One region of the Neobacillus sp. Fa239 genome, then DNA from elsewhere that is predicted to be linked to it. Evidence: predicted binding sites of a transcription regulator. Region 1 holds the regulator's gene; each other region holds the start of a gene.

What was found. The regulator Rex, encoded in region 1, represses fermentation and respiration genes when NADH is low (regulators of the CRP and FNR family bind a similar motif). The targets are predictions, from matches to a motif close to TTGTGAAATATTTCACAA.
Region 2: ACZ5XR_RS15910 (ubiquinol oxidase subunit II) is a predicted target of Rex. The motif match lies at 6,042-6,059, and genes of this name have one in related genera.
Region 3: ACZ5XR_RS26335 (AtpZ/AtpI family protein) is a predicted target of Rex. The motif match lies at 8,363-8,380, and genes of this name have one in related genera.

What each region holds. Positions count from the first base shown of each region.
Region 1 covers NZ_AP041611.1:8,308-18,639, reverse strand. The annotation lists gene groL (chaperonin GroEL) at 43-1,680, opposite strand; gene groES (co-chaperone GroES) at 1,727-2,014, opposite strand; gene ACZ5XR_RS00090 (lysostaphin resistance A-like protein) at 2,278-3,000, shown strand; gene ACZ5XR_RS00085 (YdiK family protein) at 2,997-3,197, shown strand; gene ACZ5XR_RS00080 (MDR family MFS transporter) at 3,314-4,822, opposite strand; gene ACZ5XR_RS00075 (cytoplasmic protein) at 4,834-5,541, opposite strand; gene ACZ5XR_RS00070 (cytoplasmic protein) at 5,556-6,278, opposite strand; gene ACZ5XR_RS00065 (YhbD family protein) at 6,291-6,914, opposite strand; gene ACZ5XR_RS00060 (redox-sensing transcriptional repressor Rex) at 7,034-7,690, opposite strand; gene moaC (cyclic pyranopterin monophosphate synthase MoaC) at 7,726-8,211, opposite strand; gene ACZ5XR_RS00050 (ABC-F family ATP-binding cassette domain-containing protein) at 8,384-10,291, shown strand.
Region 2 covers NZ_AP041611.1:3,264,168-3,274,499, forward strand. The annotation lists gene ACZ5XR_RS15880 (GNAT family N-acetyltransferase) at 1-171, opposite strand, end outside; gene ACZ5XR_RS15885 (hypothetical protein) at 620-1,066, shown strand; gene ACZ5XR_RS15890 (hypothetical protein) at 1,100-1,333, shown strand; gene cyoD (cytochrome o ubiquinol oxidase subunit IV) at 1,988-2,302, opposite strand; gene ACZ5XR_RS15900 (cytochrome (ubi)quinol oxidase subunit III) at 2,303-2,914, opposite strand; gene ACZ5XR_RS15905 (cbb3-type cytochrome c oxidase subunit I) at 2,921-4,924, opposite strand; gene ACZ5XR_RS15910 (ubiquinol oxidase subunit II) at 4,947-5,849, opposite strand; gene ltrA (group II intron reverse transcriptase/maturase) at 6,127-7,560, opposite strand; gene ACZ5XR_RS15920 (hypothetical protein) at 8,393-8,842, shown strand; gene ACZ5XR_RS15925 (catalase) at 8,896-10,332, opposite strand, start outside.
Region 3 covers NZ_AP041611.1:5,328,024-5,338,355, reverse strand. The annotation lists gene ACZ5XR_RS26380 (L-threonylcarbamoyladenylate synthase) at 1-250, shown strand, start outside; gene ACZ5XR_RS26375 (manganese efflux pump MntP) at 366-923, shown strand; gene ACZ5XR_RS26370 (low molecular weight protein arginine phosphatase) at 950-1,390, shown strand; gene rpiB (ribose 5-phosphate isomerase B) at 1,487-1,933, shown strand; gene ACZ5XR_RS26360 (TIGR01440 family protein) at 1,949-2,506, shown strand; gene glyA (serine hydroxymethyltransferase) at 2,599-3,840, shown strand; gene upp (uracil phosphoribosyltransferase) at 3,946-4,575, shown strand; gene ACZ5XR_RS26345 (nuclease-related domain-containing protein) at 4,997-5,989, shown strand; gene ACZ5XR_RS26340 (S8 family serine peptidase) at 6,045-8,210, shown strand; gene ACZ5XR_RS26335 (AtpZ/AtpI family protein) at 8,456-8,677, shown strand; gene ACZ5XR_RS26330 (ATP synthase subunit I) at 8,683-9,057, shown strand; gene atpB (F0F1 ATP synthase subunit A) at 9,080-9,793, shown strand; gene atpE (F0F1 ATP synthase subunit C) at 9,866-10,078, shown strand; gene atpF (F0F1 ATP synthase subunit B) at 10,195-10,332, shown strand, end outside.

The DNA.
Region 1 (10,332 bases):
TTTTACATAAAACCCTCATAGATCAAGGGGTTTGGGCGATGATTACATCATGCCGCCCATTCCACCCATGCCGCCCATTCCGCCCATGTCAGGCATTCCAGCACCAGCAGGTTCTGGCTTATCAGCTACAACTGCTTCAGTTGTTAAGAACATAGCCGCAACAGAGGCTGCGTTTTGAAGTGCAGAACGAGTAACCTTCGTTGGGTCAACGATACCAGCTTGGATCATGTTTACCCATTCGCCAGTTGCCGCGTTGAAGCCTGTGCCGATTTCTTCACGCTTTAAGCGGTCAACGATTACAGATCCTTCAAGACCTGCATTGTGAGCAATTGTGCGCACAGGCTCTTCCATCGCACGTAATACGATGTTGATACCAGTTGCTACGTCGCCTTCAGCTTGGATTTCAGCTACTTTGCTGAATACGTTTAGAAGGGCTACACCACCACCGGATACAATACCTTCTTCAACAGCAGCACGAGTTGAGTTCAAAGCGTCTTCAATGCGAAGCTTGCGCTCTTTAAGTTCAGTTTCAGTTGCTGCACCCACTTTAATTACAGCTACTCCGCCAGCTAATTTAGCTAGACGCTCTTGTAATTTTTCACGGTCAAATTCAGAAGTTGTTTCTTCTAATTGAACACGGATTTGGTTAACGCGGGCAGAGATTGCTTCTGTATCTCCGGCACCTTCAACGATTGTTGTGTTTTCTTTTGTTACAACCACTTTAGAAGCGCGTCCTAAAGAGGTGATTGTAGCAGATTTAAGGTCACGTCCAAGTTCTTCCGTGATCACTTCACCGCCAGTTAAGGCAGCGATATCTTCAAGCATCGCTTTACGACGGTCGCCGAAGCCAGGAGCTTTAACTGCAACGGCATTGAAAGTTCCGCGAAGCTTATTCACAACTAATGTAGATAATGCTTCCCCTTCGATGTCCTCAGCAACAAGTAATAATGGCTTACCTTGTTGTACTACTTGCTCAAGAACCGGTAAGATTTCTTGAATGCTGGAAATCTTTTTGTCAGTGATTAAAATATATGGATTTTCTAAAACAGCTTCCATTTTGTCAGTATTGGTAACCATGTATGCAGAAACATATCCACGGTCAAATTGCATACCTTCAACAACATCCAATTCCGTTGTGAAGCCTTTAGATTCTTCAATTGTGATAACGCCGTCGTTGCCTACGCGCTCCATTGCTTCCGCAATCAATTGGCCAACTTCTTCGTCAGCTGCAGAAATAGCCGCAACCTGTGCAATCGAAGCTTTGTTTTCGATTGGTTTAGAGATAGCTTTTAATTCTTCAACAGCCGCAGCAACTGCTTTTTCGATTCCTTTGCGGATACCCATTGGGTTCGCACCAGCTGTCACGTTCTTTAAGCCTTCGCGAATCATCGCTTGAGCAAGAACAGTAGCTGTAGTGGTACCGTCACCGGCAACATCGTTAGTTTTGCTTGCCACTTCAGCAACAAGCTTCGCACCCATGTTTTCGAAAGCGTCTTCTAATTCGATTTCTTTTGCAATGGTTACACCGTCATTTGTGATTAATGGAGAACCGAATTTTTTCTCAAGAACCACGTTACGTCCTTTTGGTCCAAGAGTCACTTTAACTGCATTTGCAAGTGCATCTACTCCGCGAAGCATTGCGCGGCGTGCGTCTTCACTAAACATAATCTCTTTAGCCATTGTTTAAAAACCTCCTCATATTTTCTAAACCTTGTATTTTTTAAAATTACTCGCCTACTACAGCAAGGATATCGTTTTCACGTAAAATTAAATATTCTGTACCTTGGTATTTTACTTCAGTACCAGCATACTTTGAGAAGATAATGCGATTGCCTACAGATACTTCAAGTGCTACGCGTTCTCCATTTTCAAGCACACGACCAGTACCAACGGCAACAACTTTTCCTTCCTGAGGCTTTTCTTTAGCTGAGTCCGGTAAAACGATACCGCTTGCAGTTTTTTCTTCTGATTCAACAAGCTCAATGACAATGCGATCACCTAATGGTCTTAACAAATCAAACAACCTCCTCAAAAATTTATGTAATTTTGACTTTATTAGCACTCTCTCGTATTGAGTGCTAACACAATTATTATAATAATGAATCTCAAAATCTTTTGCAAGCAGGAAGCATAATATTTTTGTGATTTTTTCAACCTTACAAGTATGTGAATAACAGTAAGTTCTATACATTGTTTTTGAAAAAACCGCTCGAAATTGTAACTCCAGCGGTTTTAAGAGTAAAATAAAAGTTAGTTTAAATTAAAGGAGATAAAAATTTGAAACGAGAATATTGGATGATCTTAATTATTTATATTGGGATGCAGTTTTCGAGCCTTGCTGGTGTTCCTTTATTGGTGGTTATTTTTAAATCAATGGGGGTCGCACAAAAGCTGGCTATTCCCATTTGGCTGATTATCAGTTTTTCCCTTGCCCTTATTCTTGTTCTATTTGTACTAAGGAAGGAAATGAGAAACCATAGCTTCAACGAAAGGGGTTCTTCTTTTGGGGAAGCGGTTCTTTGGGGCTTTTTGGGGATTTTTTTATCATTCTTTGCGCAAATCGTTGCTTCAAACATCGAACGTCTTCTTGGAGTGAATATGAGTTCACAAAATACAAAAAATATATTGGATATCATTAATTCCTTTCCATTAGCTATTTTAGTAAGTTCGATTTTTGGGCCGATTTTAGAAGAAATTGTCTTTCGGAAAATTATCTTTGGCGGCCTGTATAAACGTTTTAATTTCTTTATTTCAGCACTTATCAGTTCCGTCATCTTTGCTTTGGCGCATATGGAGCCCCATCATGTTCTTCTGTATTCTGCCATGGGCTTTACCTTCGCCTTTCTTTATGTAAGAACAAAGCGGATTATAGTCCCTATTTTTGCCCATGTGGCGATGAATACGCTGGTGGTCATCATCCAATCTGCTTATAAGGATGAAATTGAAAAAGTCATTCGCCACGCAGGGTTGATTCAACATTTTATCGGAGGCTTTCTATGAGACGTTCACCCTTGTTTTCCGGCATCATTTATTTTTTGCTCGGCAGCTTGTTTACCTACTTTGCGATTAACGATGTAAACAGTGGCGGCTGGGGCTATTTCAGCTTCCTGCTCGTTCTTCTTGCCACCTTTGACTTTGGTTCCGGACTGAAGCTGATTTTCTTTCATTTGAAATATAAGGATCAAATAAAAAAATGAAAAAAGGGTCTGACCCCCTCCGTTCAACAATCAATATATAGCAGCTTTTAAGATAATTTTCAGCTATATATTAAGTTACGGGGTCTGACCCTTTGTGTTATGAAACAGCCTCTTTTTTAAGCCTCCACGTCCTTTTTAAAAACCATCCGTTCTTTTCCCATAATAAAGATGAGCAGAAACGCTAATCCCGCCGGAACAAGGGCCCATGCAAAGGTATGGACAATTGAGCTGGACAGGGCATCGGTAATCTTACTTAAAATTTGCGGTGGAATATGACTTCTTGCCTGCTCCTGTAAAAGTGCCCGAGAATCACCAAATCCTCCCTTTGGCATCGGCCCCATCCCACTAAAGACATCCTCCAACTTCCCTTTAAAGCTATTCCGTTGGATCGTACCAAAGATCGTGATGCCAATAGTCATCCCCAATGACCGAATAAAGTTGCTGGTTGATGTGGCAGAACCTCTCTGCTCCATTCCAAATGGATGGATGGCGGCCATACTTAAAACGGAAAACGAGAAGCCGACACCAAAGCCGATAATAATCATGTAAAGCGTCAATATCCATCGACTCGTATCAGGTGTTAAGGTGCTTAACAGGATGATTCCAGCCATCATAATCACGCCCGATAAAATCATGATATTACGGTAGCTCATTTTCGTTGTCAAAAATCCGCCGACCTGTGCCGTAACGACAGAGCCTAACATCATTGGCAACAGGATCAATCCTGAGTTTGTCGCACTTCCCCCATAAACCCCCTGCACAAATATGGGAATATAAACCGTAGCCGCCATAAAAGCCGCACCATAAAACAATCCAACCAGAGTGCTCCCTCCAAAAAGGCGGTTCTGGAACATTTTAAAAGAAATAATCGGTTCCTTCGCTTTTGTTTCAACCAATAAAAAGATGAGAGACAAAACAGCAAAGCCGGCAAACAAACTAATAATCGTACTGGAACCCCAGCTATATTTCTGTCCGCCCAGCTCTAGGGCAAACATCAAACAGACGACTGCCCCAATTAAGGTAATGGCGCCCCACCAGTCAATTGATTGCTTTTGATGAACTTTAGACTCTTGGTAGTTAAGAACAACAAAGATAAAGGACAAAACCCCTAATGGCAAGTTAATATAGAAAATCCAATGCCATGTAATATGATCGGTAATATAGGCACCTAACAGCGGACCGAAAATACTCGACAGTCCAAAAACAGCACCAAACATACCGCCCATTTTGCCGCGTTTTTCAGGCGGGAACAAATCGAACATAATTGTAAAGGCAATCGGCACAAGCGCACCGCCGCCGGCCCCCTGAATCGCCCGGTAAATACTTAATTGAGTAATCGACTGAGCCGTTCCGCACAAGGCAGAACCAGCCATGAACAAAATCAATCCCATAATAAAAAATCGTTTTCGGCCATACATATCGGACAGTTTTCCGAAAATCGGCATTCCTGCCATTTCCGCCACCATATAGGCAGATACGACCCAAACGAAATTCTCCAGCCCGCCAAGGTCGCCAACAATCGTCGGCATTGCAGTCACGACAATCGTATTATCCATCGAAGCCATCAATATCCCTAACAGCAAACCGGCAACAACAAAACCCAACTTACTTTCCTTTGCGACCATTCGATTCTCCTTTATATCTTATTTGACATTTTAATCATTGAATTGGAGTCCTGCTTCAAATCATTCTTATACTCTACTAATCCTATTTGGCATCCGGGACCAATATTCACCTTATTGCCCCTTACTGTTGCAGCCTTCGTATTTTCAAGATAAATTTCATCTCCTTCAATGACCTTGGCCGCAAGAGTTCCTTCCTCTCCTCCAAAGGGAAGGAGCGAATTTCTTTTTCTTTTAATGATAATTTTCCCGCCGCCAATTTCCTCAGCACGACTTTCCCCAAATCTTAACGAAATCTTGATTGAGTCCGCATTGAGCAATCCTTTGATTTCAAAACCGCCGCTTGAATCGAACTTTTCATATTCAACATCCCCATTCACTGTGACACTGCCTTTAATAGTGGTTTCTTCGCCAGTCAGCCGGCCTCCCACATCAAGCGTTCCAAAAATCTTGGTTTTTTTCAAAAGGGCATTGCCGCCGATGGTCATTGTACCCATGATCAGTGTTTCTTCGGCCTCCATATTTCCTTTGACCTCTGCTTCTCCAAGAATTTTGACTGACCCTGCTGTTGCATTCTCCGCAATTTCGCTTGTTCCATAAATATGAAAAGCAGAGCATTCGACATCACTGACAATAGTGCCTTCTCCTCTAATGCTGATTTTGTCGTATTGCCCGCCGGGGTATTCGCCAGACCCATTAATAATAAGATTTTTAGTCTTCATTTTGCTCCTCCCTCTTACACCTTTTTGAATTCTCCTACAATGGCTTTTTTATCAATTGAGATTTCATCAGTATATTCCACCAAGCCAATCTCACAATTTTCCCCGATCGTAACATGTTTCCCACGAACAATTTGTGCCTTTGTATTTTCGATGTCAATTTTATCCCCTTCAATTAATTCCGTTTCTAACTGTGTATTGAAGAATGGCTTGAATAATGTACCGATTAATGACCCTTTATGCTGCTTAACGGTTATCGTTTGGCCGCCAATTTCTTTAGCCCTGCAATCTCCATAAATCTGCACATCAATTAGATCCGCATTTAAAAGCCCGCCAATGGTAAAGCGATATTTTGCTTTAAACTTCTCAGCTTCGCAATCTTCTCCTACTTTTAAGATGCCGTGAATGATGACTTCTTCCCCTTTTAATTTTCCGCCAACAGTAGCATGACCGGAAACCTTTAAATGTTCCACTTGAACGTTTTGGTCGATTTTAGCCGACCCATCCACAGTCATCTTCTGACTTTCGATACTCGCATGGAACTTTGCATTACCATTGATCTTCATCTTTTCTGACTTTACATTCCCCTTGATGACCCCTGAACCATTGCAATCAAATAGGCTGCATTCAACATCACTATTGATTGTTCCTCTTCCGTTTAACGTTACATCATGGAATTGTCCGCCGTTCGAGGCCCCTATTCCATTAATAACCAGATCTCCTCTATTTTTTACTTCCATTTTCATTCTCCTTTATAGTAATTTCGATTTAATTTCTTCGATACACGCCATCAGAGAAAGCTGAGCAACCATTTTTGTTCCCCGCTCTAAATGGAAACCCTCTGCGTTTAGCAATAAAAGACAAGAAGAGACACCCAGCTTTCTCGTAATCACCAATTCTCCGCTTTTTTGCTTAAGCTCCTGACGATGATCAATGAGCAGCTGCAGCAGCATGGTCCCCTCATCCAAATTGATTTCCCCTGATTGTAGAAGCTTTTCTAGAACAAATAATTCAAGCATTCTTGAAAAATTGAAATTCAAACTGCCTTTTTCCTGCTCTAAATAAAAATTGGCGACTGTTGTCGAAACAATGTTACGTTTTATTAATTCATCCTTCGATAAATTTAAGTCGGTTACGCTTGGGGAAAACATGTTTGCCAGCTCATCCAAGGATAAGTTTTCTTTCATCGTTTGAATTTTATTAATTCGATCTAACATCTTTTCTTTTGGAAAAAAAGTTTCTTGGCCGGTAAAGGTCGATTTCCGAACAAACCACTCCTCAGGGATTAGATCCTTTCGTTTCCATCTATATAACTGTCCATATGATATTCCGGCCAAATCTAATAATTCCTTTTTCGATATTAACTCCTCGCTCATATTGATAACCCCTTTCATAAAATCAATGTAACATAACACTGTTACGTTGTAAAGACAGGAATAAAATCCCTTAATCAATAAAAAAAGCCTTTCTACTTTTCGTAGAAAGGCCTCTTTCTTTACAATTCATCCATTTCTATTGTCGGATAATGCTTTAAAAAATAAACGAGCGATTGCAGCTCCACTGCCAAGTCAATGTGATGAACTCTAATGGATGATGGGACATTTAACCTTGCAGGAGTAAAATTCAAGATCGCTTTGACATTGGCTTTGACAAGCTTATCGGTAATCATTTGGGCCACTGGAGCAGGAACGGTCAGAATCGCCACTTGAATCTGTTCTTTCATGATTTGCTCTTCTAAATCATCCATGTGGTAGACTGGCACATCCCCAATCGTTGTGCCCATTTTATTTGGGTCGACATCAAAGGCGCACTGAATCTTCGTATTATTATTTTTTAAAAAATTATAATTTAAAAATGCTGTACCAAGATTACCTACACCAATTAACGCTACCTTTGTTAATTCATCTTGATCGAGTGTTTTCCGAAAAAAGGTTAACAGGTAGTTGACATTATACCCGTACCCTTTTTTTCCTAAAGCCCCGAAATACGAAAAATCCCTGCGAATCGTTGCCGAGTCTACTTTCACTGCCTCGCTTAATTCCGCTGATGAAACTCTTTGTTTCCCGGAAGCACTCAGATTTTGTAAAAATCGATAATATAATGGAAGTCGTTTTGCTGTCGCCTGTGGAATTTTCATTGTATCATTCGTCATGTTCTCCTACACCCCCATGAATGGATTTGTATCCTTTAATTCCTTTTAAAATCACCATGTTTACCGCCCGTTTTCTCTACTAGATAAGTCGGGCCGATCACCATGCCTTTATCCACTGCTTTACACATATCATAAACGGTTAACGCACATACAGTCGCAGCTGATAGCGCTTCCATTTCCACACCGGTACTGCCCTTTGTTTTCACAACAGCCTCAATGTTTAACTTATACAGCTCCTCTTGGTCCCTGCTCCAAGAGAATGAGACATTAATACCTGTCAAAGGAATGGGATGGCACATCGGAATCAAATCCCATGTTTTTTTCGCGGCCATAACGGCTGCTACCTGAGCAACGGCTAAAACATCGCCTTTTTTCATTTGATTATTCGTAATTCTATCATAAATTTCTTTATTGACAGTGATGCTTGAATGGGCCAATGCTGTACGTGCCGTTTCCGGCTTATCACTTACATCAACCATTTTCGCCCTGCCCTCTTCATTAAAATGAGTAAATTCAGCCATAAAAAAAATCCTCCTATCAAATCATACACTATTTTTTCGTTCATGTGTGTGAAACTTTGAGCGAATTAAGACAAATTTACAGTAATTTCTTATTCCCTAGTCGAATTATCGCACTTATTGCCGATATAAGGGGAATAAGGTACACTATTTTTAAGTAATAGAGGTGAATAGAATGATTTTATTACAGGTTAATCAACTAGCAAAATATTATGGCGCTGACCTTATTTTATCGAATATAAAACTTGAATTACAAACCCGGGACCGCGTTGCCCTTGTAGGAAGGAACGGTGCCGGAAAATCCACCCTTTTGAAAATGATTGCCGGATTCATATCGCACGACAGCGGTGAGATCATCAAGCCGAAAGATGTAACAATCGGCTATCTGGCCCAAAATACCGGATTAGAATCGAATTTGTCGATTTGGGATGAAATGTTGACCGTGTTTGAAGACCTTAGAGCGATGGAAAAATCGCTTCGGAGGCTTGAAGAACAAATGGCGGACCCGGAAATTAGCAGCTACGATAGAATATTAAAGGAATATGACCAGCTCCAAGTAAAATTCAAAGAACAGGGAGGATATCAATATGAAGCTGATATCCGCTCTGTCTTACATGGATTAAATTTTTCGAACAGCTCGCTCATGATATCCAGTTTAAGCGGTGGTCAAAAAACCCGTCTGGCCTTAGGAAAGCTTCTGTTAACAAAGCCTGATATCCTAATTTTAGACGAACCGACAAACCATCTTGATATCGACACCTTAACTTGGCTTGAGCAATATCTGCAAGGTTATGATGGAGCAATTTTAATTGTTTCCCATGACCGCTATTTTTTAGATAAAGTGGTGACGCAGGTTTACGAGGTTTCCCGCAGACAAATTCAAAAATTCATTGGAAACTATAGTTCCTACCTGGATCAAAAAGCAGTCAATTACGAACGGGATATGAAGCTATATGAAAAGCAGCAGCAAGAGGTTGCGAGTCTGCAAGACTTTATCGCCCGGAACCTTGCCCGTGCTTCAACGACGAAACGTGCTCAAAGCCGCCGGAAAAAGCTTGAAAAAATGGAACTGATGGACCGTCCCCTAGGCGACGAAAAGTCCGCCTCCTTCTCGTTTGAGATTGAGAAACAAAGCGGTAATGATGTCCTGATGGTTGATTCACTCGCTGTCGGATATAACGGCGAAATCGTTTCGGAGGAAATTTCATTTCGGGCATTTAAAGGTGAAAGCATTGCTCTTGTGGGGCCCAATGGGATTGGGAAATCGACATTATTAAAAACGATTATTAAAAAGCTTCCGGAACTTGGTGGTACCGTCCGATATGGGACAAATCTGTCCATCGGTTATTATGATCAGGAGCAAGCCGAATTGACCTCCAATAAGCGTGTTTTAAATGAGCTTTGGGATGAGTACCCATTAAAATCCGAAAAGGAAATCCGAACCGTTTTAGGTAATTTTTTATTTTCCGGTGACGATGTATTAAAAATTGTATCCACCTTAAGCGGCGGTGAAAAGGCAAGGCTTGCCCTAGCCAAGCTCATGCTTGAAAAAGCCAATCTCCTCATTTTAGACGAACCGACGAACCATCTTGACCTTGATAGTAAGGAAGTTCTTGAAAATGCCTTAATCGACTACCCTGGGACTATTTTATTTGTTTCACATGACCGGTACTTTATTAACCGCATAGCTACAAAGGTACTAGAATTAAGTAAATCTGGCAGCACAGAATTTCTGGGTGACTATGATTATTATGTAGAAAAAAAGCTGGAACAGGAAGAGCTGGAAGCCTTAGCTGCACAAGCTCAATTAAAAAAAGAACGCCATTCGGAAGCTTTAGAAAAAAACTCTTATCAACAAGATAAGGAAAGCAAAAAGCTCGAGCGGCAGAGGCAGCGTAAATTAGAAGACATTGAAAAGAGAATTGAAATCTTAGAGGAACAAATTCAGGAGTGCGAACAACAATTATGCGACCCTGTAATCTTTCAGGACCACGAAAAAGTATTAACCATCAATTTAAAAAATGAAAAAGCGAAAGAAGAGCTCGAGCAATTAATGGAAGAATGGGCTGAGTTGGCGGAATAATGGAGGAAAACCGGGGAACGAACCCCGGTTTTTTTTCTGAA
Region 2 (10,332 bases), 2.5 Mb from region 1:
TTCAAAGTCATTTTGTAAATAGTTTTTCTTCACATCAATTTCAGAAGCAATCTCATCCAACTTTTCTGCTAGTCCCTCTTTTTTAAACGTATCGGTAATTACGACTTGAAAAAATTGATGTATTTTTTCCAATTCCTCTATTTTTGGTCTTCTGATCTCTATATTAATCAATCCCCTGGCCCGCTTTCTCTGGGCAATTTGACGAATATGTATTTAGTGAATGAACCCTTTTCAATTGTTATTTTGGAGTGTGTTTTTCTTATTCATAAGCTTTATCACATGCTCCTTAGGGCTCCAGCAATTAAATTGATAGTTTGTTTTTGTCTCGAAACCAAGCCGGCTGCAATAATATTTCGTACCTCCTGCTTTTTTCTCTGCTTGAAAGTGCCGACATGTTGCGCAGCAATGGAAATCTTTCATGGCACATGCACCTTGTTCCTTCCCCCTTAATTATAGGAAAAATCATCCTATCCTTATATTCTTCTCCTTTAAGAATAAATCCTTCCTATTTTTCAATTTGCAGTTTCCTTTCAAATTTTGACAACTACGATAAATGATAATGACATGAATTGGAGATAATAGGAAGAGAATTGTCACTTTTTAAAAAAGGAGTATAAAAATGAGTAAAAAAATATTTATTGCAATGATGGGAACACTACTAGTACTGGGTCTTGCTGGATGTGGGAATTCGATTAACAATAATATCTCTCAAAACAATATTCATTATAAAAAGACCAGTTACGCTCAACGTTCATTAACACAACCTTTCTCAGATTTGCTTTATGGATTTACAGCTATGGAGAAATATGCGAGAGATGGTGATTATGATTCCGCAACAACACTTTCACGTAACCTTAGTGATGAATTTCACGACGCCATTCTCCCACCATTGACGGCAAAAAAGGGTAAAACCTATGCAGAAGCAATCGACGGAAAATACGATGAGCTGGAAAACGCACTTGCAAATAAGAATAAATCAAAAATTAGACAGCTTATCAAGGTAAATCGGGATAATCTTAAAACGATTGCTCCTATTTTGGGTGTATCCGTCATTTCATCAGAATAATGATTATTTAAAGAATTTTAAGGAGGAAATAATATGGCGAGATTCAGCATTAAATTGACGATTGTGGAAGTACTTATCGGTGTTCTGATTATGATTTATGAATTTTTCTCAGGACATCCATGGACGGTTGACGGAATACCATGGACAATGGATCAAAATTTTCACTTTAACCTCGCCCTAGGTTGTTTTACAGGAGCAGGCTTCACCTTAATTTTAGGGGCTGTTATCGGATCAATCCAAAGCAGAGATCTTTCGTTTAAAAAATAATCTTCTTCCAAAAGATACAAACCTGTTTGCCTTGTGAATTGGATATCTTACTTAATAGGAACCAGCCTCAGAAGCTGGTTTCTCATCCTATTGTAGGGGTGGAAAAAGGGGGATAAAAAATGAATTTGGAAGCCGTTTATTATACTGTTACCTATTGCGGGTTGTTTATAGCAGCTATGGGAATTTCCTCATTTATGTTTTATAAAATGATGAATGAAGGAACCTAAATCAAAAAGGCTTTGCTGGTTATTCCAGCAAAGCCCTTTTATATGAAATTTGTTGATATCGTTAAAATTTGTGTTGATATATTCTACATTTGTGTCGATATCAGCTAAAAGTGTGTTGATATATCTTAAATTTATGTTGATATCCATTAAAATTGTGTTGATATAATGGATCGAACAGTCATTTTTTCTAAAAGGTACACATTTCCCGCCTATATACCACTCTACGAGTTCACGCACACTTAAAAACCACAAACGCGAAATCATTTGTGGTTTTTTCCTTTATTCTTTCATTGATTTACGAAACATAAATAAGGTTATGAAAAAAGTCACTCCAAACAAACCCATTATTAGATACAGCCCGTAATCCATTCTTTCACCTCTTCATCCATCGCCCAGCAAACACAATCAACGCTTGGCGATCAAGCTTTTATTGAACCACAGAGTTAAATTCCATAATCCAAATGGATCCGATTACGATCGTCATAACGAAAACAATACCTAAAATTAAGGCGACAGCATTGTATCTAGGTCCTTCTCCCTCCCGTATATGCATGAAGAAGAATAGCTGGATGACAAATTGTAAAACCGCTGCGATCAAAATACTTACCGTGAGCGCTGTTTTTCCCATCATATGATTAAGGACAAGCATCAGCGGGATGATGGTCAAAATAAGTGATAAAATGAAACCAATGACGTACGCTTTGATGGACCCATGATGTTCAACATGTTCATGTGCAGACATTTACATCACCCCCATTAAATAAACAACCGTAAAGATGAAGATCCAGACGGCATCTAAAAAGTGCCAGTACAAACTAATAATCGAGATTTTACGCTTGGTCACAGAGGTGATTCCTCGCTTAGAAAGCTGAATCATCAATCCAATCATCCACATAATCCCAAATGACACGTGACAACCATGTGTTCCCACAAGACAAAAGAAGGAAGTAAGGAAGGCGCTTCTCGAAATAGGAGCTCCTTCTCGAACCATGTTGATGAACTCATTGAGTTCAAGACCAACAAACAAAGCACCTAAAGCGGCAGTAATGATCAACCAACCAATAAGCCCCTTTTTATTACCTTTGTGCATCGCTAAAACGGCTAATCCACTTGTAAAAGAACTCGTTAATAAAATGAAGGTTTCCATAACAAAACCGGGAACATCAAATTCCTTAGGAGTAAATCCACCATCTGTATGGGTATGTAATACAGCATATGCAGAGAAAAATGTAGCAAACAAAAGACAGTCGGTTACAAGGAAAATCCAAAAGCCTAAAATACTTAAATCCTCATGCTCTGTATGGCCATGGTCGTGACCATGGCCAGTTGCATGAGCAGAAACGCTCTGTGACATAAATGACTACCTCCCAAACGTTTCTCCAATTGGTTTATTAACTGGAGGGGTATTATTCCGTAATGCTTTTTCCGTTCGTTCAATTTCATCCACTGGAATGTAATAATCTGTATCATATTGGAAGGAACGGGCGAATAATGTGATGGCTACACCGATTAACCCTACAAATCCCATCCAATGCCATTCGAACGTAAATCCAAATCCGGCAATAAAGAAGAAGCATGACATGATAAAAGGAATACCAGAATTTTTAGGCATATGAATCGGTTCATATTTTGGTGTTTCTTCTTTGTATCCCTCTTTTCGCATTTCTTCTTTTTTGTACCACCATGCATCGCGTCCTTTTACTTCAGGTATGATGGCAAAGTTGTATAGTGGAGCAGGAGAAGGAATCGACCATTCTAGTGTTCGGCCATCCCAAGCATCCCCTGTCACATCACGTTTTCCATTTGCAACACTATACAGGATTTGCCAAACCTGGAATACGAAACCGATGCCCATCAAAAACGCACCAATCGAAGAGATAAAGTTGAGCGGAGCCCAGCCCATATTCCATCCGGCAGATTGGCTATATGTATAAATCCTTCGGGTCATCCCCATAAAGCCAAGCGCATATTGAGGCATGAAACATACATAGAAACCGATTTGCCATAACCAGAAGCCCCATTTTCCGAGCGTTTCATTTAATTCAAATCCAAAAATTTTCGGGAACCAATAGTACATACCTGCCAAATAGCCGAACACAACGCCACCGATCAATACTTGATGGAAGTGAGCAATCAAGAAGTAACTATTGTGATACTGATAGTCTGCAGGTGCGGCAGCCAGCATAACCCCAGTTGCACCTCCAATAAGGAAACATGGAACAAACGCAAACACCCAGAGCATCGGCTGCGAAAACTGGATACGGCCGCGGTACATTGTAAACAGCCAGTTAAATACTTTAACACCTGTCGGAATTCCAATTATCATTGTACAAATGGCAAAGACAATATTCACGTCAACACCGGCACCCATGGTAAAAAAATGGTGAGTCCATGTATAGTAAGAAACTACGGCGATGGCGATCATCGAGTAGACCATGGAAGCGTATCCAAAGATTCGTTTTTTAGAGAATGTCGAAACAACCTCAGAGAATACTCCGAAAGCAGGTAAGACCACGATGTACACTTCCGGGTGACCCCACATCCAAATCAAGTTGACCCACATCATCGGGTTGCCGCCAGCAGTCATGGTAAAAAAGTGACCGCCAAGTAACCTGTCCATGGTTAACATGATTAAGGCAACAGTAAGAATTGGGAAGGCGCCCATAACGGCAATCGATGATGATAAAACGGACCATGTAAATAAAGGCATATCTCTTAAGCGCATAGATGGTGCTCGCATTTTTAAAATGGTAACGGCAAAGTTAATTCCTGTGGCCAAACTGCCGATACCGGAAATTTGGACCCCCCAAATCCAGAAGTTTTGTCCGGGACCCGGGCTAAACATTTTTTCTGATAAAGGCGGATAGGATAACCAGCCTGATGCTGCCGAACCGCCGATCACGAAGGAAAGATTAAAGAGCATGGCTCCAATAAAGAACAACCAAAAACTAATGGCATTTAAAAATGGAAAGGCAACGTCACGAGCACCTATTTGCAGCGGAACGACGATATTAAATAAAGCAAACATAAAGGGCATCGCCATAAATAAAATCATGATAGTTCCGTGAGTGGTGAAAATTTCATTATAATGATCGGAAGCCAAAAATTTGCTATTTGGAACGGCCAGTTGGATGCGCATTAAAATCGCATCGACCCCGCCGCGGAAGAGCATAAGCAAAGCAGATAAAAGGTACATTATCCCGATTTTTTTATGGTCAACAGTTGTAATCCATTCTCTCCACAGCCATCCCCACTTTTTTAGATATGTGAGGGAGGCGACAATCGCCACCATTGCTAAAACAATGGAAACATCGGCACCATATATCATCGGATCGCCTGTAACAAAAAAATGCGATGTATTCATCGAATCCTTTCCTCCTGTTTAATCATTTTGTTTCTTGCATCGGCATGGATTCACCCATATGGTGCATGTGGTGGTAATACACTCCGCCATTTTTATTTACGATGTTTTCATATAAATTCTTTGGAAAGGAAGAAAAGCTTAATTCCTTCACATTTCCTGGTTTTAATAATTCTTTATACCCTGCGTCTGTCAGAGCGGGAGAGCTTTTCTTCAAATCTGCTGCCCACTTATTGAAATCTGCCTGACTGACCGCTCTTACTCTAAATTGCATATGGGCAAATCCTGTTCCGGTAAAGTTGGCACCGGATCCGAAATAATCCCCTATTTTATTTGCCTGGAGCCACAATCCCATTGACATACCAGGCATCGTATATTCCTGACCGCCAAGCTGCGGGACCCAGAAAGAATTCATCGGTGCGTCAGAGGTTAACACAAATTGAATGGGTACCCCTGCAGGAATTTCCGCATAGTTGACGGTCGCGACCTTTTGACCAGGATAGGTGAACAACCATTTCCAATCCATGGAGGTTACTTGAACTACAACCGGTTTTACATCTTTTACAGGGGGCTTGGATACCTTTATCGCAGTTTGAGCTGTGTAAATACCAAGGATCCCTATAATAACCACAGGAATTCCCCACCACACAATCTCCAGCACTTTACTATCATCCCATTCAGGTTGATAGGGTGCATTATTTCCAGGTTTATCCCGATACCGAACCAAAATGTAAATAAAGATAATTAAAACCGGAATGATGACCACCGCACATAAAATGACAGAAATGATAATCAAACGCAGTTCTTCCTGACCAACAGGCCCTTTGGGGTCAAGAACAATATATTTGCTCCTGTCACAACCAGCCAACAGCCATGTGGCCAACAAACCCAAGATAGAAAATTTACTATATTGAATCCATTTTCTCACTGTCCATTCCCCTTCGATTTAAGTTGTTTTTTTACCATTAACAATTTGTTAATCATAGTTAATATAGTGCCCCACTCCAATCGCATAATTCTAAAAAATGGATTTCCATTATAAATTTGTGACAAAATGATGTATTTTTCCATTTTGCTTTCCGTTTAAATGAATTTACGACTTACTAAAAAATAAATAAAGTAGGGAAACCTTTCTCAAGGCTTCCCCCTTATCAAACCGTACGTGCCCTATTAAGGCATACGGCTTACCAAATGTTACAATTTAATCAAGAGGATGCATTCCAGGCATTTTGCATCTTTTGGACACGGTGAGGTGTGAAATACTCCTCACCTTTTGCTTTTGCTCGTTTGATTCGATTCTGAATGTCTCTTTTAACTTTTCTGGACATATCACTTAGGTATTGTTCCTTTGTGTATCCATATGCTTTATTTAAATAGAGCCAATAAGTTGGAATCAGATTGATGTTAAGAAAGAAGGCATTATTCCAAATACTTTGCATCTTCATCCCTTTTCTTTGGGAAGGATGTCTATGAATAAAAGCTACTCTTAGTCTTTTCCTTATGTATCCATCTAAAGATTTCAGGGTTCTTCGAACCCACCTTGTAATACAGTGGTTTGGAATCCCTCGACTAATATTATCTTTTATAGCATTAACTATAGTTAGGTAATAGTTGACCTTCCCTCTAATAATTGGGTTCACTCGCTCAATCCACTCTTCCTTACTCAGCGTAAGCGTTTTACGGGTCTTGTCCTTTATTTTCGACCGAAAATCTTTGACGGATTCTTCCTTTGGAGTTACATGAAATTCTAGCTTGTTATCTTTCTTACCTTTTCTCCAGTGATGGAACGTGAAACCTAGAAAATCAAAATCATCCTTCTTAAAGTTGACGATTTTAGTCTTTTCTTTAGATATCTCAAGTCCAAGTTCTTTCAACTTATCCCTAGTTATAGAAGCTGCACTCTCGATGCTATCTTTCGATTTTGCAAAGAGGAGAAAATCATCCGCATAGCGGACAAAACGAATGTTGTTCAAGTCCCATTCCCAGTCAAGTTCATTTAAATACACATTTGCTAAAAGTGGTGAAATTACACCACCTTGAGGGGTTCCATAATCCGAGTGGATTAGTTTGCCTTCTTCCATGTGTCCAGCCTTCAGCCATTGTTCAACCAACCCTAGGACCGTACGGTCCGAAACATATTTCTTAAGAACTTCGATTAGTTTCTTATGAGGGATATTGTCAAAGAATCCTTTTATATCACAATCGTAGATATGATTGTAGCCTTGCTCAATATTCCACAGAATTATTTGTAAAGCTCTTTGAACTCCACGATTCGGTCTGTAACCTACTGACCAACTATGAAATAGATTATCTTCAAATTTGGGCTGAAGTACGTTCACTACACTTTGTTGTACAATGCGATCTTCAATTGTTGGTATTCCAAGTGGTCGTTTCTTCCCATTCTTCTTGGGAATGTAAACTCTCCTTACTGGCTGAGCTTGATAGGTCTTTGCCTTTAATCTGTCTAAAAGTGCCATGATGTTTTCATTTAAATTAGCTTCATAACTTTCTATTGTTTCTCCATCGATACCGCCTGCACCCTTATTAGCTTTCACTTGTTCAAAGCATTGGGTTAGTCTTCGGTCGAATAATATTTGTCCATAAACACTGTGTAGCTTAAATTTCCACTCTTGATTCATTGCGTATTCCACGCCTTTCCTTGATGTACATTCAAACGGTTTTACCGCAGTAACATGATTGTTAACATTACATCTTGTTCATGACTTGGAGCCGTAGGTCATTCCCCTTCCGTTTACTTGATGTTATGGTCATCAAGTTACTTCCGTACTATGAGAATGTCTGACTACTCCACCCATTCTTCGTCACTTCGGGTTACCCTTATAGACTAGAACTCTGCCTGTTCGGTAGGGTGGAGTTCTCACGGGGTCATCGCATTTGCCTTCTAAGCATACCCTGCACCATCACGCTATAAGTCACATTTCCTCGTTCTGACTTCTAAAGGAAATGCCTTTTTGAGAGGGCTTCCTTACTTTTCGAAAAGTCGCCAACTTATCTCGCCGCCGTGCTTCACACTTATTGCATTAGGGTCTACCTATTCGCTTACGGTTCTCTCGATTTACCGCATCTCCTTCAGACAACACCTCACGGTGTTGCCCTAGATTAAGCTTCCCGAGCTAGGTCAGTCTCCTCGGGTATGGATTTTCACCATCTGGGATTCATTTTCATTATCCTCTCCAAGTCGTTTCACCGAGATGACGTCTCTTTCAGATAATGAAAAGAAGAGTGTTAACTGAGTTAACACTCTATGCGACTGCCCGTCGCACAAAAAGATCGTCATTATGACGATCCATAAACAAGTCATCTCTTCTAAATTTCTTCAACATTTCACTTTCAAAATAATCCTCCATCTTTTCTCTTATTTATCTATTTAACATTACATGATAAACATAAACCAAATATTTGGACATAAAATGGACTAATAGCAAATGAAAGAATTAAAGGGGGATTAACTTGAACGATTTGGATAGAGGTGGAAATACTTACAAATTTCTAACACCATTATTTTTTTCCGGGGTTTTCTTCTGTATGAGCTTCTATTTATGTATATTAGGCGTTTCTCTTTTTACTTACACTCTACCAATCTATGCATTTTTCCTGCTAATCTCTTTATTCCTTTATTATCAAACAGATAAGAATCTAAATCGCTTAATGAAAGAGGGAGTCACAACCCTTAGTCAATATCGCTTTTATCATCTTTGTATTGGCATTTATTTAATTTTATCGATTGTCTTATTTGGGGTATCCGTTGCCTATCTTCCTTTCTATTACAATGGTGGATTGGTCTTTGTTTGGTACTGTGCCCCGATGTCTTTACTTTGTTTTATTAGTTTTATACAATCTCGAAAACGGATACAGGTGCTAAAAAAGGAATTTCCGGAGGGTGATCTAGAAAGTAAATGAGTAATAAAATATCATGAGAAAAAGCTGAACATTTTCGTTCAGCTTTTATAAGGTTAATATGGATCCGAAGGACTTCCAAATTTGTCAGCTAGTTTGACAGCCTCTTCCACTTTTGTGTTTGCTTCGGTTTCAGCTGCTTTCAGGCCTTCTGCCACTCTTCTTCCATATTCTTCGTCACAATTCCTAAAGATTTCTACCATTCGCTCCTGGATTTCTTTTCGGCACGAGGACAGTGCGGCAACAAGGTTGGAAATTAATTCCTCACGTTCCCAATCACTAAATCTTCTATAGGTTTCGCCAGCTTGTCCAAAGTTGTTTTCACGAGAAATTTTTTCTCGTTTAACATTTCCCTCTACATACGGTTCATGTGCTTTACCAGGATTTTTTGCCTCTTTTAATCCCCCCATAAGAGAAGGTTCGTAATTGACATGCGGGTTCTTGTGTTTACCAAAATCAGTCCGAAAGTCCATTTGCCCCGCTTCCTGATTGGTTGCAACCTCTTTTTTCGGTCGATTAATGGGCAATTGTAAATAATTTGACCCTACACGATAGCGCTGAGTATCAGAATAGGAAAAGGTTCGCCCCTGGAGCAGTTTATCATCTGAAAAATCCAGTCCATCTACGAGTACTCCCGTTCCAAAAGCAACTTGTTCAACTTCTGCAAAGTAATTATGAGGATTTCTGTTTAAGACCATTTTCCCCACTTTATGCCAAGGGAAATCTTCTTTATACCAAAGCTTCGTTGGATCAAGTGGATCAAAATCCAATTCCGGGTGATCTCCATCTTCCATAATTTGAACATAGAGCTCCCACTCCGGATAGTCCCCGCGTTCGATTGCTTTATACAAATCTAATGTTGCATGGTTAAAATCTTTCATTTGAATATGGTCGGCTTCTTCTTGAGTTAGATTTTTTATTCCTTGAAGGGGTTCCCAGTGGTATTTTACTAGAACCGCTTTTCCTTCTTCATTCACCCATTTATACGCATGGACACCTGAGCCTTGCATTTGGCGGTAATTTGCAGGTATTCCCCAAGGAGAAAATACAAAGGTAACCATATGAGCTGCTTCTGGCGTTTGGCAAACAAAGTCGAATGTCCTTTCAGGGTCAGCAACGTTGGTAATGGGGTCCGGTCGAAATGCATGAACCATGTCCGGGAATTTTAAGGGATCCCGGATAAAAAAGATTTTTAAGTTGTTGCCTACTAAATCCCAATTTCCATCTTCGGTATAAAATTTAATCGCAAATCCTCTTGGATCCCTTAATGTTTCTGGTGAATGCCCCCCATGGACAACCGATGAAAATCGTACAAATACAGGTGTTTGTACTTTTGTGTTCGTAAACACTTTTGCTCTTGTGTATGTAGACAGGGGCTCACCATTTAGGGTTCCATATGATTGAAAATACCCATGGGCACCGGCACCACGTGCATGAACCACTCGTTCAGGAACCCTTTCGCGATCAAAGTGAGTAATTTTTTCTAAGAAATC
Region 3 (10,332 bases), 390 kb from region 1:
AGGGCTGAGGGTTGGAATTCTGACAACGGAAGAGAAAGCGGCCGAGTACCGGGCTGACATTGTTCTTTCCTGTGGCAGACGGTCCGAGCCGGCAACCGTGGCAGCTGCGTTGTATGATACATTGCGGACATTTAACGATGAGAAGGCTGATATTATTTTTAGCGAAATGTTTCCAAGCACCGGAGTCGGCCACGCCATCATGAACCGCCTGCAAAAAGCGGCGGGGAATAAAGTGATCAAAGAGGATTGAAATGAAATGCGCACGATAAAGTGTGCATTTTCTTATTTATGAAAGGTCCTTCCGTGTCCTAAATTCTCCTGGACGTGCATATGTTGAAATAGCAAGTCCAAGGGGGCGGGAACTATTGACGGAAATGATTGGCGAAATGGTAACACTCGTAATTATGGCAATGGCGCTTGGAATGGATGCCTTCTCGGTTGGACTGGGCATGGGAATGTACAACCTGCGCTTAAGGCAAATTTTTAAAATAGGCTTAACGATCGGCCTTTTTCATGTGTGGATGCCACTTGTCGGCATGCTCGCCGGCAAATATTTATCGGCCAAGTTTGGGACCTTTGCTTCCTATATCGGCGGATTGCTCTTAATCATCCTCGGCGTGCAAATGATTTGGTCCAGCCTGAAAAAAGGCGAAGAAAAGATCATGACCCCGGTTGGTTTTGGCCTGCTTGTATTTGCCTTAAGCGTGAGCCTTGATAGCTTTTCATTGGGGCTTACTTTAGGAATATACGGCGCCAAAGTGGTGATGGTTATTTTATGCTTTGGCATAATGGCAACACTACAAACATGGATCGGTCTGTTGCTTGGCAGAAAGGTTCAAGGCTGGATTGGCCCGTACAGCGAAGCGCTCGGCGGGGCGATTTTACTTGCCTTTGGCTTTAAATTGCTGCATCTTTTTTGGTAAAATGAATGTAAAAGGGGGCGAACAGATTGCAGCACATTTTGTTTGTATGTACCGGAAACACGTGCCGGAGTCCAATGGCCGAAGCAATTTTAAAAAGCAAGAACATCGCCGGGTTGGAAGTAAGGTCTGCGGGGATTTTTGCCGCAAACGGCTCTGAAGCATCAGCGCATGCCAAGCAGGTCCTAGTGGAAAATGAAATTCTACATAATCATCAATCGAGCCTGCTTAGGGGCGAGGACGTGGAGTGGGCAGACTTGATTTTAACGATGACGGGTTCTCACAAATCGGCGATCCTCGGAAACTTCCCTGAATCTGCCGCGAAGCTTTTTACATTAAAGGAATTTGCTGGTGAAATCCCGTTACAAGATGTTGCCGACCCATATGGGGGGACGCTCGCGATGTACCGCGAAACCTTTCGGGAATTGGAAGAATTAATTGAGCAGGTAATTGAAAAATTGGAAGAATAAAGAGGAGGTCAGACCCTTTTGGGACCTCCTCTTTCTTTATCTTTTTTTAACAGTATGTCAAAATGGTAGAGAATTCGAATTCGAGGAGGGCTATTGATGAAAGTAGCATTGGCATCGGACCATGGTGGCGTCAATATTCGAAAAGAAATTGCACATTTATTAGAAGAGCTAGGGATTGAATATGTTGATTTTGGCTGTGACTGCAGCACGTCTGTGGACTATCCGGATTATGCGCTGCCGGTTGCGGAAAAAGTGGCGAGCGGCGAGTTTGACCGAGGCATTTTGATTTGTGGGACCGGCATTGGTATGAGCATTTCGGCCAACAAGGTGAAGGGGATTCGCTGTGCTCTTGTGCATGATACCTTCAGTGCGAAGGCAACGCGCGCGCACAATGACAGCAATATTTTGGCGATGGGTGAACGCGTCATTGGCCCGGGCCTTGCAAGGGAAATTGCCCAAGTATGGCTGACAGGGGAGTTCGAGGGCGGACGTCATGCCGATCGCATCGCAAAAATCAGTGAGATTGAAAAAAAGCAGCTGTAAAGGAGGTAAAGGCTGATGATTCAGGAATGGGAAGCCGAATTGGCAGCAATTTTGGAAGAGTTTAACGCTTTTAAACCGGGACAGCTGTTGGTGGTGGGCTGCAGCACCAGTGAAGTTCTGGGCGAACGAATTGGAACCTCGGGGACGCTTGAAGTGGCGGAAATGATTTTTCGCCAGCTGAAAAAATTGGCGGACGAAACAGGAATCGAGCTGGCATTCCAGTGCTGTGAGCATTTGAACAGGGCGCTTGTCGTCGAAAGGGCGGTCGCACTTGAAAGAGGTTTGGACGAGGTATCTGTTGTGCCGGCCCGAAAAGCGGGGGGCGCGATGGCAACCTATGCGTTTGAACAGCTATCAGATGCGGTTGTGGTCGAGTTTATCAAAGCAGACGCAGGAATCGATATCGGCCAAACCTTTATTGGTATGCATTTGAAACACGTGGCCGTTCCCGTCCGGGTTAAGCAAAAAACGCTTGGCCACGCCCATGTGACATTGGCGCGGACACGTCCGAAGCTGATTGGCGGCGAGCGGGCTGTTTACGTAAGGAACAGCAGTAATTTAAGCTGTTCATAGTAATTCATTTTCATAACGGGAAAAGTGTGTTAAGATTGATGATGGAATTTTCAAATTGTTACGGATACATACGAACACAAGGGGGATTCACAATGAAACACTTATCACAGCAGGACGAGCAGGTATTTCAGGCAATTCAGCAGGAACTAGGCCGCCAGCGTGCGAAGATTGAATTAATTGCCTCAGAAAATTTTGTAAGTGAAGCGGTTATGGAAGCACAGGGGTCCGTTTTAACAAACAAATATGCGGAAGGGTATCCGGCAAAACGCTATTATGGCGGTTGCGAATATGTGGATATCGTCGAGGATTTGGCGCGTGACCGTGCGAAGCAGATTTTTGGCGCAGAGCATGTCAATGTTCAGCCGCACTCCGGCGCCCAAGCGAATATGGCAGTTTACTTTACGATTCTTGAACATGGCGATACAGTCCTTGGCATGAATTTGTCACACGGCGGCCACTTAACACACGGCAGCCCGGTCAACTTCAGCGGTATTCAATATAAGTTTGTTGAATACGGTGTCGATGAAGTAACGCAAACGATTAACTATGAGGATGTTCGTGCAAAAGCGGTTGAGCATAAGCCGAAGCTGATTGTAGCTGGCGCAAGTGCATACCCAAGAGAAATCGATTTTGCGAAATTCCGCGAGATTGCTGATGAGGTTGGCGCTTATTTGATGGTGGACATGGCCCATATCGCCGGACTTGTTGCTGCAGGTCTCCATCAAAATCCAGTGCCATACGCTGATTTTGTCACTACGACTACCCATAAAACATTGCGCGGTCCTCGCGGCGGCATGATCCTTTGCCGTGAAGAGTTTGGGAAAAAAATCGATAAGTCAATTTTCCCTGGCATTCAAGGCGGTCCGCTTATGCATGTGATTGCCGCCAAAGCGGTTGCATTCGGTGAAGCCCTTCAAGAGGATTTCAAAGTATATGCCGGTAATATTGTGGAGAATGCGAAGCGTTTAGCTGAAAGTCTTCAAAAAGAAGGACTGAAGCTTGTATCCGGCGGTACTGACAACCATCTTTTACTAGTGGATGTTCAAAATCTTGGCTTAACAGGCAAAGTGGCTGAGCATGTGCTTGATGAAATTGGTATTACCGTTAATAAAAACACGATTCCTTTCGATCCGCAAAGTCCGTTTGTCACAAGCGGTATCCGCATTGGTACAGCTGCTGTTACCTCCCGCGGCTTTGGTTTGGAAGAGATGGACGAAATTGCCTCCATCATCGCGTTTACCTTGAAAAACCATGACGATCACGCGAAGCTTGAAGAAGCAAGTGCCCGTGTTGAGGCGTTAACCAGCAAGTTTGTTTTATATCCAGAATATTAATTAGCTGAAAAATCGGCCTTTTAAAAAGGTCGGTTTTTTATTTGCTCATTCGGATTTTTTTCTGTAAAATGAGACGAAGTAAATTTTAATAAAGGGGCGATATTGGTGGCAAAGGTATACGTCTTCGACCATCCACTCATTCAGCACAAGCTGACATACATACGCGATAAAAACACAGGAACGAAGGATTTCAGGGAATTGGTAGACGAAGTGGCGACACTGATGGCTTTTGAAATCACGAGGGATATGCAGCTTGAGGACATTACGATTGAAACACCTGTCTGCCCGGCTAAATCAAAGGTTCTTTCCGGTAAAAAGATCGGCCTTGTCCCTATTTTGCGCGCCGGAATCGGCATGGTAGATGGAATTTTAAAATTAATTCCAGCAGCAAAAGTGGGCCATATCGGTTTATACCGCGACCCTGAAACATTAAAACCAGTAGAATATTATGTTAAATTGCCAAGTGACGTGGAAGAGCGCGATTTCATCGTCGTGGACCCAATGCTCGCAACAGGCGGTTCCGCAAATGAAGCGATCAACTCCTTGAAAAAGCGCGGTGCCAAAAACATCAAATTCATGTGCCTGATTGCCGCTCCAGAAGGTGTCGAAGCAGTCAAAGAAGCACACCCGGATGTTGATATCTACATCGCAGCCTTAGATGAAAAATTGAACGACCACGGATACATTGTGCCAGGTTTGGGCGATGCTGGGGATCGGTTGTTTGGGACGAAATAAGATTTTTAAGGAAACCAAGTGGACGGGTGTCGTCTGCTTGGTTTTTTTTGGTTGGTTTGGTTCCAAATATTGTAAAAATGTACAAAAGGTTAGGAAACATGTACAAAATTCATAAAAGTATGTACAAAATTTTAAGAAACATGTACAAAACCCTTTAATTTATGTACAAAAAAGCCAAAAACATGTACAAACCCAAACATTCTAGAAAAAGTACATGTAGACCTCCTTCTAAATATTGTAAAAATGTACAAAAGTCTTAAAATCATGTACAAAACTTCAAGAACTATGTACAAAACCCTTTAATTCATGTACAAAAAACCAATACCCCAAACCCTCTAGAAAAATTCACATTTTTTTCAGAAGGATTTTGCTGAAAACCCTCGAAATTTGAATTGAACTTACCTAATGAGGAGATGATTCTATGATTATGATGGATTTAAAGGTACCCATTCAGGCGATTCAGTGTATTGCCCTAATGCGGAATCTCCCAAAAATTCATTCAAAGAGACCGCAAATTGAAAAAGATCTAAAAGCCTGGTTAAAAGGGTACTATGGTGAAAAGTATTGCAAACATTACTTGTCTTTGTTGCCGGAAGATCAATATTACATCTTTCATGGATTGCGTCTACAGGATCGAAAGAAATTTCAGATGGATTTACTGCTACTATCACAATTCTTTGCCCTAATTTTTGAAATCAAGAATTATTCAGGAACCCTATGTTTCGATCAACACTCAAAACATGTCACTAGAATATTTGATGGGCATGAAGAAGGGGTACAAAACCCGATCCTGCAAGTAAAGAGGCATCATTATCAGTTTAAAAACATCTTAATTAAGAAGCAGCTGAAGAGTCTGCCTATTATTAGCATGGTGATGATAAGCAAAACATCAACAAAAATCCACACAACAGATGCTGATATTTTCAACGACTTAATTTATTCAGAGGCATTGTTAGAGAAAATAAAAGAATTAGAAATTACGTATCAGACCCCACATTTAAGTAAAAAGAAACTGGTTACCCTTGCTGATACACTTTTACAGGAGCACCGGCCGTTTATCCCCAACATTCTAAAAACTTACAGGATCTCCCCAACAGAGTTACCCACTGGAGTTCATTGTCCTAAGTGTAAAAGAGCCCCCATGATTTATGTTTCAGGAACATGGCACTGCACCTGCTGTAAATACACTTCGAAAACAGCTCATATCCAAACAGTGGATGATTACTTTCTTCTCCAAAGTGCAAAGATTACCAGGAAACAATTTCAAGTACTTTTACAAATGGACTCACCTACAATAGCAAGGAATTTACTGCTATCTCTAAAGCTCCCTTCCAAAGGAACAAAACGAGGCACCACCTACCATCTCCCCAAAGATCGAATCTTCACACTTCCGGAAGAAGATTTATTTGAATAAGCATATTTCCCCCACCCAAAGAAAACCCTATTCAAAAAAGGGGAAAATCGTACATATGAAAAAATTTATCCTGCTGCTTATACTCACCATTTCCATTCCTTCACCAACCACATCCCATTCACTCATACCGCCCGTACCCAATCAAACGACTACCGCCATTGTCGTAACCGAACGGCCGCAAACACGGCAGCAAATTCAACAGATGCTCATCCCCTACAAAGACATCAAGCTGCGTTATGTTTTTCAGGAGGCACTTTATGGTTTTTCAGTAGTCGGCCCGCGGGAATCGATCGCGAAACTGAAAAGAAACCGTCAAGTCCAAACGGTTTCCCCCGTCACCCAATACAAAGCAGAAACGGAAGAGAATGTGAAAATCATTGGCGGGGAGGAGGTCCGTCGTTTTTTCTCCCCGAAAAATCAACGCTTAACCGGAAAAGGGGTGACTGTTGGGGTCATTGATACGGGCGTCGACTATACCCATCCGGATCTGCGCCGCAATTATGGCGGCGGGCATGATTTGGTCGATGGCGACAGCGATCCGATGGAGACGCAGGCAATCGGCAGAGCAACGATTCATGGCACCCATGTTGCGGGGATTATTGCCGGCAACGGGAAAATCCGCGGAGTTGCCCCAGAGGCGAAAATCATTGCTTACCGAGCGCTTGGTCCAGGCGGCGGCGGGACGACTGAGCAGGTGCTCGCAGCGATTGACCAGGCGATTAAAGATAAAGTTGATATTGTCAATCTCTCGCTGGGAAACGATGTCAACGGCCCGGATTTGCCGATCAGCATCGCGCTGAACCGCGCGGTGGATAGGGGAATTGTCGCAGTCGCGGCAAATGGGAATGCGGGGCCGAATGTCTGGACAGTCGGCTCACCAGGCACCGCTTCAAAAGCCATTTCCGTTGGGGCTTCCACACCGACCCTTGAGATTCCATACGTCATCACACCGGACGAAAAGCTGAGGATACAGCCGATGGAGGGATCGAAGGAATGGAAGCTGGACCGTTCTATGGAGCTTGCCGACGGCGGGTTAGGCCGGAAGGAAGACATGAAAAATGTGAAGGGCAAGCTGGTTCTCATCGAACGGGGCCGCCTGACTTTTACGCAAAAGGCCAAAAATGCCCTGGCTGCGGGGGCCAAAGCGGTGCTGATCTACAATAATATGAGTGGAAACTTTATGGGGAACCTTGAATCACCGCTGACCATCCCAGTGGGCTCACTCTCTAAGCGTGACGGAGGCATTTTAAAAAAGAATGGTCTTTCCGTAAGAGTCGCCACCCTGGAGGAGCGGGACCGCTTGGCTGAGTTCAGCTCAAGGGGGCCGGTGACAGGCACCTGGGAGATTAAGCCGGATATTGTGGCGCCGGGGGTTGCGATTAATTCGACGATTCCGGGAGGGTACCTTTCCTTGCAGGGGACGAGCATGGCAGCACCGCATGTGGCCGGGGCCTGTGCGCTGATCAAGCAGGCACATCCCGATTGGACGCCGCTGCAAATCAAGGCGGCGCTGATGAATACGGCGAAGCCGCTTTTAAGAAATGGCATCCCGTATCGGACCTTTGAGCAGGGGGCGGGCCGGATTCAGGTGGATGACGCCGTTATGGCCCAAACACTTGTAACGCCAAGCTCGATCCATTTTGGGAAATTCACCAATGACGAGGCGGTGCAAAAAGTTAATTTACATGTGGAAAATACGAGTAATTCCCCGACCCATTATGCCTTTGATATTCCCGGACGAGCGGAGGGCTTAAGCTGGAAGCTGCCGCTTTCGTTTAACCTGGAAGGGGGACAGACAAAGGATATGGCCATCGAGTTAACGGTGGATACCAAGGAGTTCAAACAAAAGATCCATGATGGCTGGCTGACCCTGCATGCCGGGGCATCCACCATCCGCATACCTTATATATACGTGCTGGAGGAACCGAATTACCCAAGAGTGATGGGCTTTCATTTCGGGGAAGGCGATGTGCCGGGGCAATACATGTATGAGGTATATCTGCCGGGAGGGGCCGAGGAGTTTGGCATTGCCTTGTTTAACCCAGAGGATTACCGCTTTGTCGGATTCCTGGATACGATTCAAAATGTGAGGAAAGGCCTGATCAAGAAGGAAGTCCCCAGCATGCATGAAGGAACCTATCTGGCCAAAGTGTTTGCAAAAAAGGCCGGCAGGGAAGATTTTATCGAAACCAAAATCACCATTAAACCTCCTAACAATTAGGAGGTTTTTTGGAGGAATAAGTATTCGAATGGTTAATTTTCAGAAAATTTAATATTCTAATATACCTAAAATGAATGGGAAATGCAAGTGAATATTTCGTTAAAATCAATTGACTTTGAATAGTCGCTATTGTATGATTACAAAGGGTGTAAATGATAAGGTTTTCACAAACGATTTAGGTCATATTTATAGTGGAAATGTTATTATCATCATGCCTCATTCTCCTATTGTGAGGATGCGATAAAATGAGAAATAATAACCGCAACCCCTTTCAAGCAATGGCACTAATGTCTGCCATCGTTTCCCAACTAGTAGGGTCCATTCTGATTGGTATTTTTGCCGGGAGATGGGTAGACCAGCATTGGGGTACAAGTCCAATTTTCTTAATAATCGGATTGTTTATTGGTTTAGCATCAGGGACTTATGCCATGGTGTTATCAATCCGAAAATTTTTTTCGGGAGAGTAAACAGTATGCCGGAATTTATGCAGATGTACAATAGACAACGGAAAGGGCTTTTTTATTTGTTGTCTATCTATGTTCTGGGCTGGGGTTTTACTCCTTATCATTCTGTATTTCTAGGTTTAATTCTCGGCACCGTCTTCAGCTTCTTTAATTTGTGGCTGATGATTAGAGAAATGAATAAGTTTGATAAAACTATCACAAAGGGTAAAAAGGTGCGTTCAGTTGGATCTTTTTCCAGAATGGCATCAGCTGCTCTCGCTGTCGTGATTGCGTTAAAATACCCCCACGAATTTCAAATCTTATCTGTTGTATTGGGATTAATGACAATTTATGTTGTCATTATGATAGATTATTTAGTTCATTCTTTGATTTTACATAGATAAAAGGGAAGTGAGGTGAGATTACATGGAACATGGAGCGCCTATAGTAAAATTTTTGGGCCTATACTTCAACTTGGCTAACATTTTGATGATTTCAGTTGCTAGTCTAATTGTTTTTATCATCGCCGTCGTTTCAACACGAAGGCTTGCAATGAAACCAACTGGAATGCAGAATTTCCTCGAATGGGTAATGGATTTTGTTAAAGGACTTATTAAAAGTACAATGGATTGGAATGATGGGGGAAGATTCCATATTCTTGGGATTACATTAATTATGTATATCTTTGTATCCAATATGCTGGGACTACCATTTGCTATCGTCATCAAGGGTAACCTCTGGTGGAAATCGCCTACGGCGGATCCGATGAATACGCTGGCGTTGGCAACAATGGTTATGTTGCTTGCCCATTTCTATGGGATTAGGTTAAAGGGAGCAAAAGAATATGGAAAAGGATTTTTAAGTCCGTTGCCATTCTTATTTCCTTTAAAACTGATTGAGGAATTTGCCAATACTTTAACACTTGGTCTGCGGCTTTACGGTAACATTTACGCAGGTGAATTGTTATTATCACTCCTTGCGGGTGGTCTGGCATGGACTGGTGCAGCAGGTATGATAGCAGCCGTACCGTTGACACTAGTTTGGCAAGGATTCTCTGTTTTCGTCGGCACAATCCAAGCCTATTTGTTTACTATGCTGACAATGGTTTATTTATCACACAAAGTGAGTCATGATCATTAAGATATTCCTGTTCATTTCATGAGCAAAATATAAAATAAATTATTCCATACAATTTTAAGGAGGAACTTTAAAATGAATCTTATAGCAGCAGCAATTGCAGCGGGTTTAGCAGCAGTAGGTGCAGGTATCGGTAACGGTCTTGTTATCGGTCGTACAGTGGAAGGTATTGGACGTCAACCAGAAGCACGTGGATTACTTCAAACATACATGTTTATCGGGATTGGTCTAGTTGAAGCATTACCGATTATCGGTGTCGTTGTAGCGTTCATGGTATTAAACCGATAAAATCAACAGAATTTTTCAGGTGGCGAAGATGTTACGCAAAACTTCGCCATTCATTTATGTGACGGTAATAAAGCGTTTTTTTAAAGTCAACGACTCTTGAAGGGAGTGAATCGAGGGTGTTAACAAGCAATCTGGTATTGGGTGCAGCAGAAGCAGGCGCCCATTTCAACGGCGGAGATATGATCTTCCAATTAATTATGTTTTTAATCTTGTTAGCATTGCTTAAAAAATTCGCGTGGAAGCCTTTAATGGGC